2 regions of the Paenibacillus sp. FSL L8-0708 genome follow, and region 1 is predicted to be linked to the other one. Evidence: riboswitches for the same ligand, from Rfam matches in the RefSeq annotation. Region 1 holds a riboswitch; the other holds the start of a gene.
What was found. Region 1 has a riboswitch for cobalamin ahead of NYE58_RS05000 (DUF4430 domain-containing protein). Riboswitches for the same ligand answer to the same signal wherever they lie in the genome.
Positions count from the first base shown of each region.

Region 2: another riboswitch for cobalamin. It lies ahead of NYE58_RS04325 (S-layer homology domain-containing protein); the one in region 1 lies ahead of NYE58_RS05000 (DUF4430 domain-containing protein).

Region 1 is NZ_JBBPBC010000001.1:1,116,440-1,124,170, reverse strand. Features, by position in the region: gene NYE58_RS05005 (methyl-accepting chemotaxis protein) at 1-35, opposite strand, end outside; gene NYE58_RS05000 (DUF4430 domain-containing protein) at 238-2,802, opposite strand; cobalamin riboswitch at 2,973-3,175, opposite strand; gene NYE58_RS04995 (GAP1-N2 domain-containing protein) at 3,303-6,299, opposite strand; gene NYE58_RS04990 (hypothetical protein) at 6,296-7,558, opposite strand; gene NYE58_RS04985 (beta-mannanase) at 7,641-7,731, opposite strand, start outside.
Region 2 is NZ_JBBPBC010000001.1:948,577-956,307, forward strand. Features, by position in the region: gene arcC (carbamate kinase) at 1-753, shown strand, start outside; gene NYE58_RS04310 (hypothetical protein) at 946-1,527, shown strand; gene NYE58_RS04315 (transposase) at 1,549-1,842, shown strand; gene NYE58_RS04320 (cellulase family glycosylhydrolase) at 1,912-3,633, opposite strand; cobalamin riboswitch at 3,975-4,175, shown strand; gene NYE58_RS04325 (S-layer homology domain-containing protein) at 4,339-7,731, shown strand, end outside.

The sequences.
Region 1 (7,731 bases):
AGCCCTATTTTGTATTTCACTTTCAAATTTTTCATCTACACTCCGCCTTCACATTATCTTATGATCTATCTATTTTTATCGGTCGGAAGGGCTAAGAGTTTGATGATTTTTAAAATATTGTGTCGAATAAAAGTATATATTGTCATAAAACGACTTTCCTCAAATAAAAAAGGGCGGGCACCCGATCCGCTATTACTCCGAATCCATGTGTGCCCGCCTAATCAAACTTCCTCTTCCTTATTCTCCAGAGGTATAGTACCAGTACAAAGTATCACCGTTCTGCAAAATATAACTGTCTGCACTGATGCTTGGATCCGCATCCCGGTTCGTTTTATACTTCCATCCGCTGCTTGGGCCTCCATCAAATTCAGCCAACCCGTCAATAGATTTCACGTAGATGCTTCCAGCGTTGCCGGATGATACTACCTTAGTCCCTAATTGACTGACTAGTAAGCTATAAGCCGTTTCGCCCTCTTTTAGAGCTACTGTTGTACTGGCTAGGATGGTTCCTCTCCGGCTATCTCCAATCACTGAGAGGGTAGCGGTAGCTTTTGCTGGAGCAATAACAGACGATCCGACAGTCAGAGACTGAGTATAACGCGCTACGCTCGGTACGCTATCTTTAGCATAACCGGTAACAGTTATTGTATAGCTATTTGCTGGGAGACCCCCATCAACAACAGCCACACCTTGTTCATTCGTGATTACCTTCTTATCACCAATCGAAACCTGCACACCTGCAGCTGGTGAGGTAACCGGATCAGAAGTGAAGCTTTCCTGATCCCACACCCACTTTTTCTGTGAAACCTTTACAGTAAAAGCTTCATTAGCTTTTGGCTGTGATGGGGTAAGCACCACAGCATCTACAACCTGTGTATTTTCTCCTGCATAATAGACAAGCACACGATCGGATTCCTGTAGTTCGAACGCATCCATACCCACACTTGGATATATCCACTCCCCGCCGCGTGATACCACGAAGCTCCACCATCCGTCGTAAGTACCTTGCGAAACTCCATGGATACCTGATACAAAGTTGCCATAAGACGATTTGGTGATATCTACTTTAAAATCATCGGTAGACCCTAGTTGTTGCAACGCTTCAAGGGCATTGGAGGCTTTCAAAGTCCCCTCACTAATCAACCCTTCCGGGCCTTCAACGGTTAGCGAAGCTGTTACATTCTTAGAAATCACTTTTAGAGCTTTTGTATATTTAGCAATCGTTGGGGCTTTGCCTTCACGGTAGCCAGTTACAGTCAGTGTATAGTCACCTGCGGGCATATTTCCTGAGAATACGGCCTCACCTTTAGCATTCGTCGTTACCGTCTGAGCTCCAATTTGGACCTGAACACCCGCAGCTTTTGCAGTTACAGGAGAGGAAGTGTTCGTAGCAGCGTCCCATTTCCACGTCTTACTAGTTACAGTGACGGTAAAGGAATCGCCCTCTTTAAGATTTGCTTTGGAAAGCGTAACGGAATCCACAAGCTTAGTGTCATCTCCGGCATAATAAACCAGTACCTGATCTGAATCTTTAAGTACAAAATCACTCATGCCTACATCGGGATTAATCCATTTTCCGTCACGTGATACAACATACATCCATCCGTCATAACCACCAAAGCTTCCAGCAGCAATACTTCCGATGCCAGTCACATAACTGCCCGAAGGATTTGTGATCGGCAAGTTCGTTTGAAGCGCCAGCTTCTCTAACGCTCCAAGTGCGTTGCCAGCATAGGCGTACCCTTGTGCCAACGTGGCCTGTGGTCCCTCAATCGTTACTGGAGCGTAGATGAGTGAGCTCTGAATGGAGGATTTGGAAAAATCGTATAGCTTACTGTTGCTTCCTTTATATAGCAAATTATAGGCAACCAGCGCCTGAAGACCTTGCTCTGTCGCCAGAATATTACTGCTTCCACCACGGCTATGGGTGAAGCTACCATCAGCTAGACGATAGCTAAGCAGGTTCTCCATTAGATCCACTTTGTTTTTGGTGTATTCTAATCCACTAGGATCAACTCCGAAGGAGGTGAGTCCAAGGATTGCTTGTGCGCTACTTTCAGCACTGTCACCGTAACCCCCATGGCTATCTTGAGCTGTAGATAACCAAGCTACGGCTTGTAGCCCTGCTAAGTAGGCTTCGGGATTATTTTTATGTGCCGCCAGAGCCGTCAAGGTTATCGCTGTCATATCAGGCTCACTTGCACCTGAGGTTAGTGCAAAGCCCCCATCCGGATTCTGTTTGGAGAGAATCTCCGTAAGGAGCTTATCCGCCGTCCATTTCGCGTCACTTGGGATATTATATTTACCAGAATCCAGCGCAAGTAAAGCATATACCGGATTATTAAGCGTCTGTTCACTGAGCTTGCTATTATTATAAATTTTCTCAATCAGATTATAGCCAGGAGTCGTTCCGTTACCAGCAAAGCTAGTAGGATCTGCACCAATCGCTCTCACTGCGAGCACGATTCGAGCATAATCGGTTACATTGGTGAAATCGCCAGCTGCATCCTTTACTTTTTTCTCAAGCTCTGAAAGGTAACTAGCCGGCAGCTTGTACCCTGCTTGCGCTAATCCAATGGCTTGCCAATCCGATTGCACGCCACCTTTCAAGAGATATTCTGCAGCCGCATAAGTCGCATCCGCAACATTAATCCGCTCCGCGGCAGTTGCCTCCAGACCGGCGCCAGCGCCCGCTTCTGCAAATATTTGTCCCGCCGGAGCAAGAGATGTTCCTAGAATTGAAATGACCATGAATAAGGCCAGCCCAAGTGCTACAAACTTGGAAGACATGATTTTCTTCATTGTTTAACCTCTTTCTGTATAAGAATGGGTACTGCCGGGAATAAGACGCATAACATAAAGACCGCCCCTTTGGAGGGCGGTCAGGGAAGATTACAAATTGAGGCTGCGGCGCTTGCTTCCTGCCAACAGTCCATCTGTATATGTTCCACATTCTTACCCCACGAAGAATAGAAACGCTCACGAAAAAGGCAGGTCTCCTGGCTAATGCTTCATCGCTGTTCTTCACCTTCCCACCCTACCTTCGGGGCAGTGGCTTATAGAAGAAACGCTCCGCACATACAGTGGCGGGACCGCGCCGGACTCTTGCACCGGACTTCCCTTTTAAGCAGACGACTAGATTGATTTAGTCTGCACCTTTTCCAGTATGTAGTATCTTATTTTGACATCCATAATCATATCTATTAATACATAGCATGTCTATAGAAAAGCTTAGTATGGGCAGCAAAAAAATGAACAGCAATACGCCACCTTCCGGTAGTTATTGCTGTTCAGAAAGCTTGTTATTCGACTGTTCCATCCGGACTTGCAGTCCGGGAGGGTTCAGCACTTGAATCAGAAGCTGGTGGAATATTAGGATCGGGATCTACGATCAATGTAAATCTTCCGGCTTTGATCATACTTTTCTCTAGAATTGTCGCTCCAGACTCCAATGTAACCTCAACCTGATAGGAAGGTTGTTCACCTTCAGTCACAGCTGTTGCGGAAGGTAACCCAGTGCTGTTCTCAGTATCAGAGGAAGGCGTAGGAGACGGAGATGCATCAGCTACAGAATTAGTAGCATCTGCACCTTCTGCTGTTCCTCCAGTAGTGCCAGCGGTATCTGACTCGTCAGCGGTGTTTCCCTCATCCGTCCCATCCGTTGACGGCACTGGACAAGTGCCATTTGTAGCAGCGACCTTAAAGCTTTTATCTATCTCTGTAGACGAAGACATTAAACTAACCTCAGTCGGTTGAAACTGCACACAGTCATCTGCACTTGCGAAGGTGAACACCAATATGCTGCTCCCCTTATCTCCTTCGACGCTCTGATCCTTCAAGTATACTGAAGCCGGAGGCAGCATATTGCCTGCACTCTGAACAGGGGTCGGCTCAGGGCTTGTCCCCGGCAGAGCCGTCTTCGTATCATCCGGACGCAGCATACTGAATACGATAATTGCAATAATCACCAGAATACCCGTAATGGAGCCGGAGATTAAGAGTCGAAATCGGCTGCGGCTGATCCAGCGCGCCAGCGGGGAAGCCAGTTGGGAGCGGGCTTCATTGTACACATTTTGCAGAGCAGGCCGAGCTGCCGCGACATAGTTCTTTCGGAATTCCCGATTCTTGAACGCTTCACGATCACTGCTCAGGAAATACTTCAGAATCGCCTTACGGTAACCCGGTTGCAGCTTTTTATTCGAAACCGTAAATAAAGGATTGCCTTGCGACCAAGCAAAAAACCGATAGATGATTTCTTTGTCGGAACCGGCTTTACGCTTTAACAGCTCCAGAAGCGCATCGTAATCCAGCGGACCCCCTTCACGCTGAGTTGTATAGTAAAAGGCTAGCGGAAGCCGTTCAAAGGGTTCCAGAACACGCGCCTCTTTTAGCAAACGACGACCCAGTAGCTGCACATCGTCTAGTTCCTGCGGAGACAATCCTGTAAAAATCTCCTCATTCGGCTTCTCTTCACCAAACCAGCGGTAAGCGGCACGCAGCGCATTCTCTTTCTGCTTGCTAATCCTATCCAGTGGCGGCTGCCAATCGACAACATTACCATACCGTAAAAAAACTACCTCCAGAAGCTCCTCCTGCGTCATATCAGAAAGCGATAAGCGGTTCAGTAAGAATCTATCTGCTGAAGCAGCAAGATCCTGCATTAGGGAGAGTGCCTTAGGAGCAACTCCTGTTCCTTTGCGGCGATCTTTTTCTGCCTTATCTACAATTTCATGAATTTCCGCCACAGAAGCCACCGGATCATGCTCCAGCTGGAGCTTTTCTAGCAAATAATCCTTCACAGCATTTTGAGCAAAAGACTGCTCTAACGCCACTGGCAGGAACCGCCCCCAATGGAGCACAAAGCTCAGAATATCCGCAGATCTGGACGCCGCAGCTAGTCTTGATTCCATGTAAGGCTCAAGCAGCTGCTTACGGAAATAAGTTTCAGACATCACGCGCTGGAAGTAAGCTGCACTTAACTCATCATTACTCTCAATGATCCCGTAAGCAGCACTCAAGATATCCTTGCGGCCCGCTTCCACACTATGAAGCATCCCATTGATGAAATAATCCACGATTTTGACCCTGTAATTGTGATCCTTAAGTACAAAATACTCTTTAAAGCATTCCATAATCGCCGGATCTGGCACATTTCTTTGCCGAATCAGATCAAATTCCCGGTCAAATCTTTCTAGGAAAATATCATTCAAGCGGATTCTAGAATGAATTGCACCGTCTGGTTTAAGGTAAGAAAGCAAACCACTTAGCACCGCACTCTTGTTTTCCGTATATAAATGCTCGTTCCCTTGCTCAATCTCATAAAATATAGCCAGCTCATTATAGAAAGAAAGGGTTAGCTTGTGCTCAGGACTCTCTCCACGCAGAATCTGATCGGCGAAGCTTACGAAGTCGTTAATATCTCCTGGATTCAGCAGTAACAGCTTCCACACCAAATCAGCATAAGGCTGGCGGGTCTCGCCAAAATCGACATTCCCCATCCGTCCGGAAGCCAAATCAAAGGTATAATCCTTCTCAATACTGCGATCACCGGGACGAAGTGAACCTTTTTCCACAAAGCTAAGATGTATATATTTACGGCTTTGCGGTTCATTCGCATACGTAATCACGCCTAATCTACGGCGGAATTCATACGGCAGCACGCTATACAGAATTTCTGTAAGCTCCACCGCCCGCGCGGACAACTCGGTGATAGGTACGTTTAGAGCCACGTAGATTTTTTTCTTACCTGCTACAGAGAGCATCACCGCTTGCAATAATGCCTTGAATATCCCTTCATCAATCCCTAACAGGCGTAAGCCTGCGATTGGATCAGGGCTGCGGTCTGTGCGAACAACTGGAATAGAGGGCAGCTCCGGCAAGGTTCCACCAAGCTCTCCCGTATAACGCTCTGCAAAATCAGCATGCAGCCAGTCTCCATAGCTCTGCACAATTTCTTCGGAACGTGAAGCAGGAACTACATAGTTATGTGCAAAAAAAGCGCTTCGTTGGCCTGTGAAATCGGCCGCTTGATAACGACTAAGCCCAATAACTGTATCCCCGTTCTCAGCATGAAATAGGTGCAGCGCACCAGGATATGCAGCCTCATCCTTCTCTCCACGTGCGGTTAACTCCGCAGGAGCATCGTAGAGGCAGAAGGGATGAAGGATTTTTTTCACAAAATTATTGTCTAGACTATCTGATTTCGCTACCGTATCGAAGCCTTCTGTGGAACGAAACACTCCGCGACGTTCGCGGGTGTACATCTGTTGGGCGATTGTTGACCCTGAGAAAACATTCACGGGCCGTCGCTCCCCTCAATATACTTCAGCTTATGCAGCAGCCAAATAAAAGGCTCGTCTACACGAATCGGGCTTACTACACCCTCAATCTTTTGATTCACAGGGTTGCTGCCCAACGCAGATACTGCAAAATAACCCGTATTCGCGAAATAAACATCCATTGTATCTTTAAAGGGTCTGTCCACCTTACCAATAAATCTGCGAATTTCCCCGTCGATATTATGAAATTCGTCCATGTTTAATGTTTTGCGGTGAACATAGTTATTGAACACATTGCTGTTGGACTTGATGTAATCGCCATCCTCATCCTTCAGTGAATGCAGCATATCACTTTTGGCAAGCACAACCGCTGTTGGAATGTCTGTTTTGCTCTTTTCCTGATAGGCAATAAAATCACCGAACATCGTCAGCACCACATCGCGCGGCTCGTCATATTGTGAGACCCATTCTCCCGGGCGGTCACCGATGTTAATATGAATCTTTTCACGGATAGATCGGATTTGCAGCGGATCGACCATAAACAAAATACCCGCAGAGTTCTTGATATGCTGACCATGAAGTCCAAGATAATCCTGATCCACCATACCCTCACCTGCTACATCAAAGAATACAAGTGTCAGTGGCGGTTTATTTTCATCCTTAAAGACAAATTGAAAGATAAAAGGCTCCTGCATTTTTTCCTTCTGTGTAGAAGCCAACAGATCTCCACGCTCAAAAAGCGGTTCCTCATACAATGTACGGAACTTACGGCTAATCTCTGCATTAAGCGGCATACAAGCGGCATCAAAATGACCTGCTGTAGTATGCTGCAATGTGTGGATCAGCGAGGTCATATACACCGATTTCCCGACTTGGGATGCCCCGATAATCGAGATGATGTTACTTGGCACCTTCCCGGCAGTCACCGGCAGCTCATTATGGCAGGACGGGCAAAGCCGTCTGCGCGTAAGCACACCGTAACGATCCGTAAGCCCAGTTAACACATGATCCGTGTAATGATGATATTCTTCCGGAATATCCGCCGGGTTGATAATCGCTTCTATGTCATCTACCGTATCAAGCCCAAAGCGCTCACGGTATTTGTTCAAGGCGTCATCCTCACCCAATGCGTAATTTTCATCGTCCTCCCGGCTGTGCATAGCCCGAAAGACGACATCCTCCGGAGAGAACTTGGTGAAGCAATACGGGCACACTATATCGTAAAAAAGCGGCCGCGGCTCCGGCTGATTCTTTTTCATAAAACGGCTAAAAAAAGACATCTACTCATCCTCCCAAAAGTTGTATCTACGTACTTGCTATGAACGCACTGCTCATTACCCGCTTGTACGCGTAGACCCAGTCTCACTCCGGTACCAATTCGTAATAAAGCCCATATTTCTTGCCATCGGTGAAAAAGATGCGTACAAAATCATCCTTACCGATTTCAATCGGC
Region 2 (7,731 bases), 170 kb from region 1:
GCTTCGGAAGTCACTGGAATGGATGTTACTCCGCTGGTCAATTGCGTGGCGGGCACGCAAGGGGGCATAGGCTATTTAATTCAGCAGGCCTTAACAAATGAATTCATTCATCGCAGATTAGACAAAAAGGTTGCCACAGTCATTACTCAGGTCGAGGTTAGCAAAAATGATCCGAATTTTCAGTCTCCCTCGAAACCAGTGGGCTCCTTCTTCACGCTTGAGCAAGCAGAGGAGATGAAGCGTGCCAAGCCAGATTGGGTCATCATTGAGGATTCAGGTCGTGGTTACCGCCGTGTTGTTCCATCACCTAAGCCGATTGATATCGTTGAAAAAGACGTCATTAAATCACTCATTGAGACGGGTTATGTGGTAATCGCTGTTGGCGGAGGCGGGATTCCTGTGATCAAAACCGAAAATAATACCTACGAAGGTATCGATGCGGTCATTGACAAAGACTTTGCTACAAGTCTGCTGGCCGAACAGATCGATGCAGAATCGCTGATCATTACAACAGGAGTTCCTCAGGTATGTGTGAATTTCGGTACGCCTGAGCAGAAGGCTCTTGAAGAAGTTACAGCGGCAGAAATGTTGGTATATGCGGAGCAGGGTCATTTTCCTGCTGGCAGTATGCAGCCTAAAATTGAAGCAAGTCTTAGCTTTTTGAAAAAAGAGGGACGTAGAGTTATCATTACCAATCCGGAAAATATGAAAGCTGCGATGAGCCAACAGGCTGGCACACATATTGTAAATTAATAGGATCTAATTTATCTCATTATTTCATGGAAACCGCCACTGATCTAAATCAGGGCGGTTTTTTGACATATTCATGAATTGTTATCTAACTGTTGCTTTCAGATGGCCATATTCTGGTGAATAAAAGGAAGATAAGAGGTAAAACTATGTCCACTATAGAGAAAAAAATACATTAAAATGCGGGGGTAAAAGATGATATCGAATAAAGGAACAACACAACGTTTTACCAGGGCTACAATTCTTTGTTGTATTTGTGCATGTATGGTATTGCTAAGTGGTTGCACTAAAGCAGCGGATGAGACTCAAGTGCCTACTCCAACAGCTCAAGTAGAAACTGCAGCACCTTCTGCAGAAGCAACTACACCTGTACCTACAAATAACGTAACAGAACAACCCCTAACATCTGCGTCACCCGGCTCAAATACTGGGAAACTTCCAGAGGGGGTTAGCGTTCAGAGAGTTATCAAGGAGGTTTCGTTAAAAGATAACTATCATAAAAAGGTTGAGCTGCTAACTGACGGAGGCAAGCAGGTCACCATTACAGATTCGAATCAAAAGATTGTTTTGCAGCAGATTGAATATGACGGAAGGATCACTGCTGTTAAGGGTAAACAGGTTACTGTTCAAGTAGAGGGCGGTAAAGAGCAAACCTTAACGATTCCTGATCATATAGTCATTGAAGATGAAGACAAGCTCGGATTGAATAATGGCGTTGAAATCGAGTGGACGGTAAATGCAGATGGACAAATCGAAAGTGTGGAATTGGACGATTAAAAATTTACCGAGGTGAGCTGGATGAAATTTCTAATCGTACTTGGTAGTATTCTTGTTCCCATTGTTATGCTGATGTTACAGGGGAAATCGATAAAGTGGCGTATGGTTTTTAATGTTGTTTCGGTCTTAAGTGCGATTATCTTTGGAAATATTTCCGCCTTGGCGATTTACGAGATATTAAGAGATCGTGCTGTGTTTATGACCTCGATCCATGCGATATTTTTGAATCCAATGTTTCTTATTACCGGAGCCTATCTTGGCGTATATTTAATTTATCGGTTGATGATAATTTCGTATGATGAGGTTTATATGTGATAGGTAGAATACAAATAGGGATGTTCCCTGAAGGGACACCCCTATTTGTGTTGTTAACAGGACCGATGCTTAAGAGGACTTTCCTACAACGTTTGTTCCGCTCTTCGTGATCTTGTAGGTGATAATATCCCCATTCCAGAAGTGGAACTTCAGGATAACCTCGCCGTCTTTAACATCTTTAAAGAACGCGGGAAGCAGCTTGATTTCTTTAGTGTTATAAGAAGGTGAGAAGGTATTGCCGAATTCCTTAAATGGAGTCCAGTCCTGCGGACCTGCATTGCCACCAGCGGTATATACAGCTTCCATTGTGGCAAGCTGGTTACCATTAAAGGTGGTCGGAATGGCAAAGGATTCAGTCGTGCCTTTTGCATCGCTTAATTTAGCTGTATCATACACAATGACCTTAAGTCTCCACGCAACACCCTTGTTGAATTTCAGAGTCAGCACGGCATTTTCACCGTATTTTTGGGAAGCTGTGAGCTTTTTGAGTTGGCTGGCTTTGAGGGTGAGCTCCTCACCATTTAAGGTGTAATCTTTACCTTTGGTCAGATACTTTCCGTTGGCACTAATGGTGGTTAGCTTATTGCCGTTCAGGTTTAGCTTAACCTTGGTATCTTTGATTTGTGCACCTTTTTTTAGGTAGACCAAATCGCTTTCGGTGCTGGAGGAACGCTCCTTCAGACCAGACATTAATACATTGTGGAGTTCAGGATCAGACCACTTATAAGTTTTACGGTTGAAATGCTGCCCGTTATCCCAGAGCATGGAAGTCATTTTCTTTTCTTTCAAATAATAAGTCAGATACTCAAAGAATTTAAGCTTCTCGCCCTGTTCAATCACACCCGTGTCTTTATCGAACCCGAGTAAACCAAATTCACCGACGATGACAGGGATGCCTTTAGCTACAAATGTATTGTAAACGTTATCAAAAGTTTGAGTGATATCGTTTTTTGTATCTTTTTCAAACGTGGTGTAGCCGGCAATGTTCACACTAAAAGGCCAGAAGCCATAGAAGTGAACGGTCGCAATAATATTTGGATCGTTCAGAGCCGTAATCGTCTTATAGAGATGATCCATTCTTGTTTGCGTAGGTGAAGACTCTAATGAAGGTAATACAAGTGGGCGGAGGTCGTTTTTCCCACCGGATTTGCGCACGATTTGATAGAAAGAGTTATTAAGTTCAGTAAGCATTTGCTCCATTTTTGCTTCGTCTGTGCTTCCACCATCGGTGAATCGAGGTTCATTTATGCTCTCGAACATCAGCTTATCGGATTTGTCCTTGAAGCGATCGGCAATTTGAGTCCAGGCTGCATTATAACGTGCCAGCGTTTCATCGTGTTTTTCTTCCATATGGCTTACCCATAGCCAGGAATCATGATGGACATTAATCATGACATAAAGCTTGGCGTCCAGTGCCCAGCCGACAACTTCTTCCACGCGGTCGAGGTAGGCCTTTTCTAGGGTATAGTCTGGTGCCGCACCCATGTGAGTATCCCAGGTCACAGGAATCCGAATGCTTTTATAGCCTTGAGCGGCGATCTTTTTAATAAGATCTTGGGTCACACGTGGATTGCCCCAGGAGGTTTCATCCTCACCTGTAGCATCTAAAGTATTGCCAAGGTTCCATCCGGGCTGCATTTCGTCTACATAGGATTGGATCTTACTCTTTGGCGCTGCCTTAGCTTGTTGCTCGTCCTTAGTTGCAGCTGCGGCCATGGATGAGAACAGAGAGAGCAGAAGAGCGGTGACAAGTGTCAATGATAAGAAGGATTTCTGGATTCGCGTAGTCATTGAATTCTCCTTTGTGAGATAAATTTAGGATGCTTGGACCTGGCTTTGACGCTGTACTTGGTGGTTAGATGAACACAAACACCTCCAGTTTTATTTTGTAAACGCTTTCTGAATATACCCTAACATAGAATACACTTAGCGAGTACCTTACTAATTTGTGGTAAATTCATATAAGAATTAGTGATTTAAATTAATTTACCCCACAGTTGGATAAAGAAATTATTTGAATAACCCTACTCGTAGAAATTGGTTATTAAATAGGATTATCTCTAGCTGCCCGTTATACAAAAAAGAAATATAACATGACAAAAACATATATATTAGATATGATGAAGCATGAAAATTTAAAATTAGGAATAGGTGCCAACTATGAATGTTGCGGAAGTACAATCATAGATTGGTTAAATGGAAAGCGGGTGTGAATCCCGCGCGGTCCCGCCGCTGTGAAAGAGGAGTCCTTGCAAAATGCCACTGGGAAACTGGGAAGGCAGCAAGGGTGATGATACTTGAGCCAGAATATCTGCCTTTTTCTGTTACACCATCAAACTCTACGATCGATAGAGAGGTGCTTGAATAGTGTTTGCCAGCTATTATTGTGGTTCACTATCTTAACCTCTTGACGTTTATGTTGAGTGGTTTTTTTGTGGTTATGAGAAAGTTTATTCTGTTTTTTATCATAGGTATGAAGGGAAGGGTTATGGAAAAATGAAGAAAAATAAGTTTTTAGCGTGGTTACTTATTGTAGCTGTATTTATTACGACATTCTCTACAAGTGTAATCCCGGCTCAAGCAGATGGAGCAAGCTCTACCCTTAAAGGGTATGTATCTGTATCCGTAGAGAAATTCACCTTAGGCCAAGGGTATATTAACGAACCTATTAAAGTTCCGATTTATGAAGGCGATAATGGCGCATCTTTAATAACACGTGCGCTAGGTGATGGGAATTATAGATATTTAGGAAATATAGATAGTGGTTTTTATTTATCAGAAGTTAAAGATAGTGGCAGAAGTGAAGTCAATATTCCACAATATATTTTAGATATGATTTCAGCCGATGGGAATACAGTCGGCACTAAAGCAGACCCAGATTGGTTAAGTCAGTTTGACTACACCTCCATGTCGGGTTGGATGTATGCAGTAAATAATGTGTTTCCTCCGTTTGGGATGACCGATTATAAGCCTCAAGACGGTGACATCATTCGAACTCAGTTCACCACTTATGGCTATGGTTCTGATCTTGGCGGCTGGGGGGAAATCCCAGTTCAACTTGCCAATAAGGATGCTTTAACTGCGGAAATCGCCGAGATTAATAGTGCCCCTAATAAAGAAACTATTTTGGACAGACCAGTAGTGCAATCGGCAGTTTATGAAGCCTATTCCGTGCTCGAAAACATGGCAAGCTCTCAAATAAGTGTAGATCATGCGCTTGTCGGTCTTAATAATGCATTAGACATTGAACCCCCTGTTATTACAGTAAGTGGCATACAAGATAAACAGGAAGTATCCAATAAAGAAATAAGCTTCAAAGTAGCTGTCACAGACAATGTATATAGTGACATTACTCCAGAAGTGAAGCTGAATGGAGTTACTTTATCACCTGCAAATGGGGAGTACAAAGCTACTCTGAATTCAGGCAGTAATGCAATTACTGTAACGGCTCTTGACGGAGCTGGAAACAAAACAAATGTAACTTATCAGGTTACTTACAAACTGGAAACTACAGTTGCCGTCAAACAACAGTTAGATAAAAACCTTGCTTATATTTTAAATACTGTAAAGAATCCAACGTTTGGAACAGGCAGCGGAGAATGGTCGATCCTTTCTCTGGCACGGGCGAACTATACAGTACCTAACGGTTATTATGATCTCTATTACAATAATGTAGCTACGAAAATAGCATCAATCATTAAAGAGGATGGAAAACTCGACGCCAATAAAAGCACAGAGAATTCCAGAGCGATTCTAGGACTTACCTCTATCGGAAAAGATATCACAAATGTTGCGGGATATGATCTGAGAAAAGCACTCGCTGATTATCAATATATCCAAAAGCAAGGCAATAATGGTCCGATTTTTGCTCTGATCGCGTTAGATAGCCATAACTATGAGATCCCTGTAGTTGATGGAGTTACAGAACAGACCACAAGAGAAAAACTAGTTCAGTACATTTTAGATAAAGAGGTTAAAAAAGGTACAGCAGAAGCTGGTGGCTGGGCATTAGGCGTAACCAAAGCCGATGTCGATATGACTGCGATGGCGATGCAAGCTCTTGCACCTTATTATGCAACCCGTGATGATGTAAAAGCTGCCGTGGATCGGGCCATCCAATGGCTGTCCGATAACCAAAACAATCAAGGCGGATTTACAAGCTGGGGAAGCACTAGCAGCGAGAGTATCTCGCAGGTAATTGTAGCCTTAACTGGTGTAGGTGTAGATCCGCACACTGACGCTAGATTTGTTAAAAGTGGAAATTCGCTTATTGATGCATTACTTAGCTTTGCTGCACCTGAGGGTGGATTTAAGCATATCCTCACAGGCAAAGTAGACAATATGGCAACGGACCAAGGTACGTATGCACTTGTGTCCTATGATCGTCTGCTCAATCATAGCAACCGTCTCTTTGATATGAATGATGTGAAACTGGAACAACCAGAAGAACCGGGGCCTGGGCAACCAGAGGGTCCGAAAGAACTTCCGTTACCTTCTGGGGAGAACCCGAAAGTTGAAATCCCAAATGACGCTAATGATTATATCGTTCCGATCAGCGCTGGAGATAGCAACAAAGAAATCACAGTAGCTATTTCAGAAGAAAATCAATCAAAGGTTAGTGTCAATTTACCAAGTAATAGCGTCCTTCCTCAGATAGAGGCCATAAAAGGTAACGTATCTGTAGTCATTCCTAAGGGTGCAAAAGTTACAAGTGGGGATGCCTCTGCGATTGAACTGATTTCAGCTTTAACCGGTGCAGAATCTGCACTAAAAGATAGTGTGAATCAGATTATTCCTGGGGACAAGAAGCTTGATAACATTCTTCAAGCATTTTCCATGGGTGGTAGTGCAAGAGTAGAATTTAGTCAATTTATTACGTTAACCTTTAAGGACCTTAAAGGAAAAGAAGCTGCTTATATTCAAAATGGCACCCCTCATGCCATTCAAAAATTTGCAAGTGATGACTTAGGTTTTGCAAGCGGTAAGTCTGAGTATGCCTATGATAGTGGAAATGACTTAATTGTAAAAACCAATCACTTCACTGACTACATTGCGTATGCTTCCAGTGCAGTACAAACACCTGGTGGCGACGGTGGTAACGGTAATGGTAGCGGAAATGGTGAAGGAAATGGCGGCAACAATGGTGGCGGAACCACTCCATCGAAACCATATGTAATCCTGTCCGTGGATAAGCTTACGATTAATAAGGGATATGTTGTTCCATCTGTACAGGTAGAGCTACAATCTGGTGACACAGTGTGGTCTGTACTAAAAAGAGTGCTGGATAGCCGCGGTATCGACTATAGAGATTCCTGGAACAGTGACTTTGGAAGTGTATATGTTGAATCCATAGCTGGTGATGGGGAATTTGACCATGGCAGCGGCAGTGGATGGATGTATAATGTGAATGGGAAATATCCTAATTATGGAGCATCTTCATATGACCTAAGTTCCGGGGACAGAATTCAGTGGCGTTATACTACGAATTTGGGTGTGGATCTAAATGCACCGATACCAACTACAAGCCCTACTCCAACCCCAACGCCTAAGCCTGGTGCTACTCCTGCTCCTGGTGGGGGAGCTAATCCGGAAGCCGGCGTTGATCCAAATGTGAGTCCTTCTCCAACAGTGACTCCTAAGGATCCTACCCAGAACACGAATGATATTAAACAACTGTATACAGATGCTGATAAGATCTCTTCCTGGGCCTATTCAGCGATTGAAACAGCTACAGTAAAAGGATATATCCAAGGTAATAATGGTCAGGTGAATCCGAAAGCTTATATCACAAGAGCGGAGTTCACTAAGATTCTCGTTTCTGCATTTGAATTTGATATTAAGAGTGATAAAGGTATTACCTATAAGGATGTCGCTCTAGGCGATTGGTTC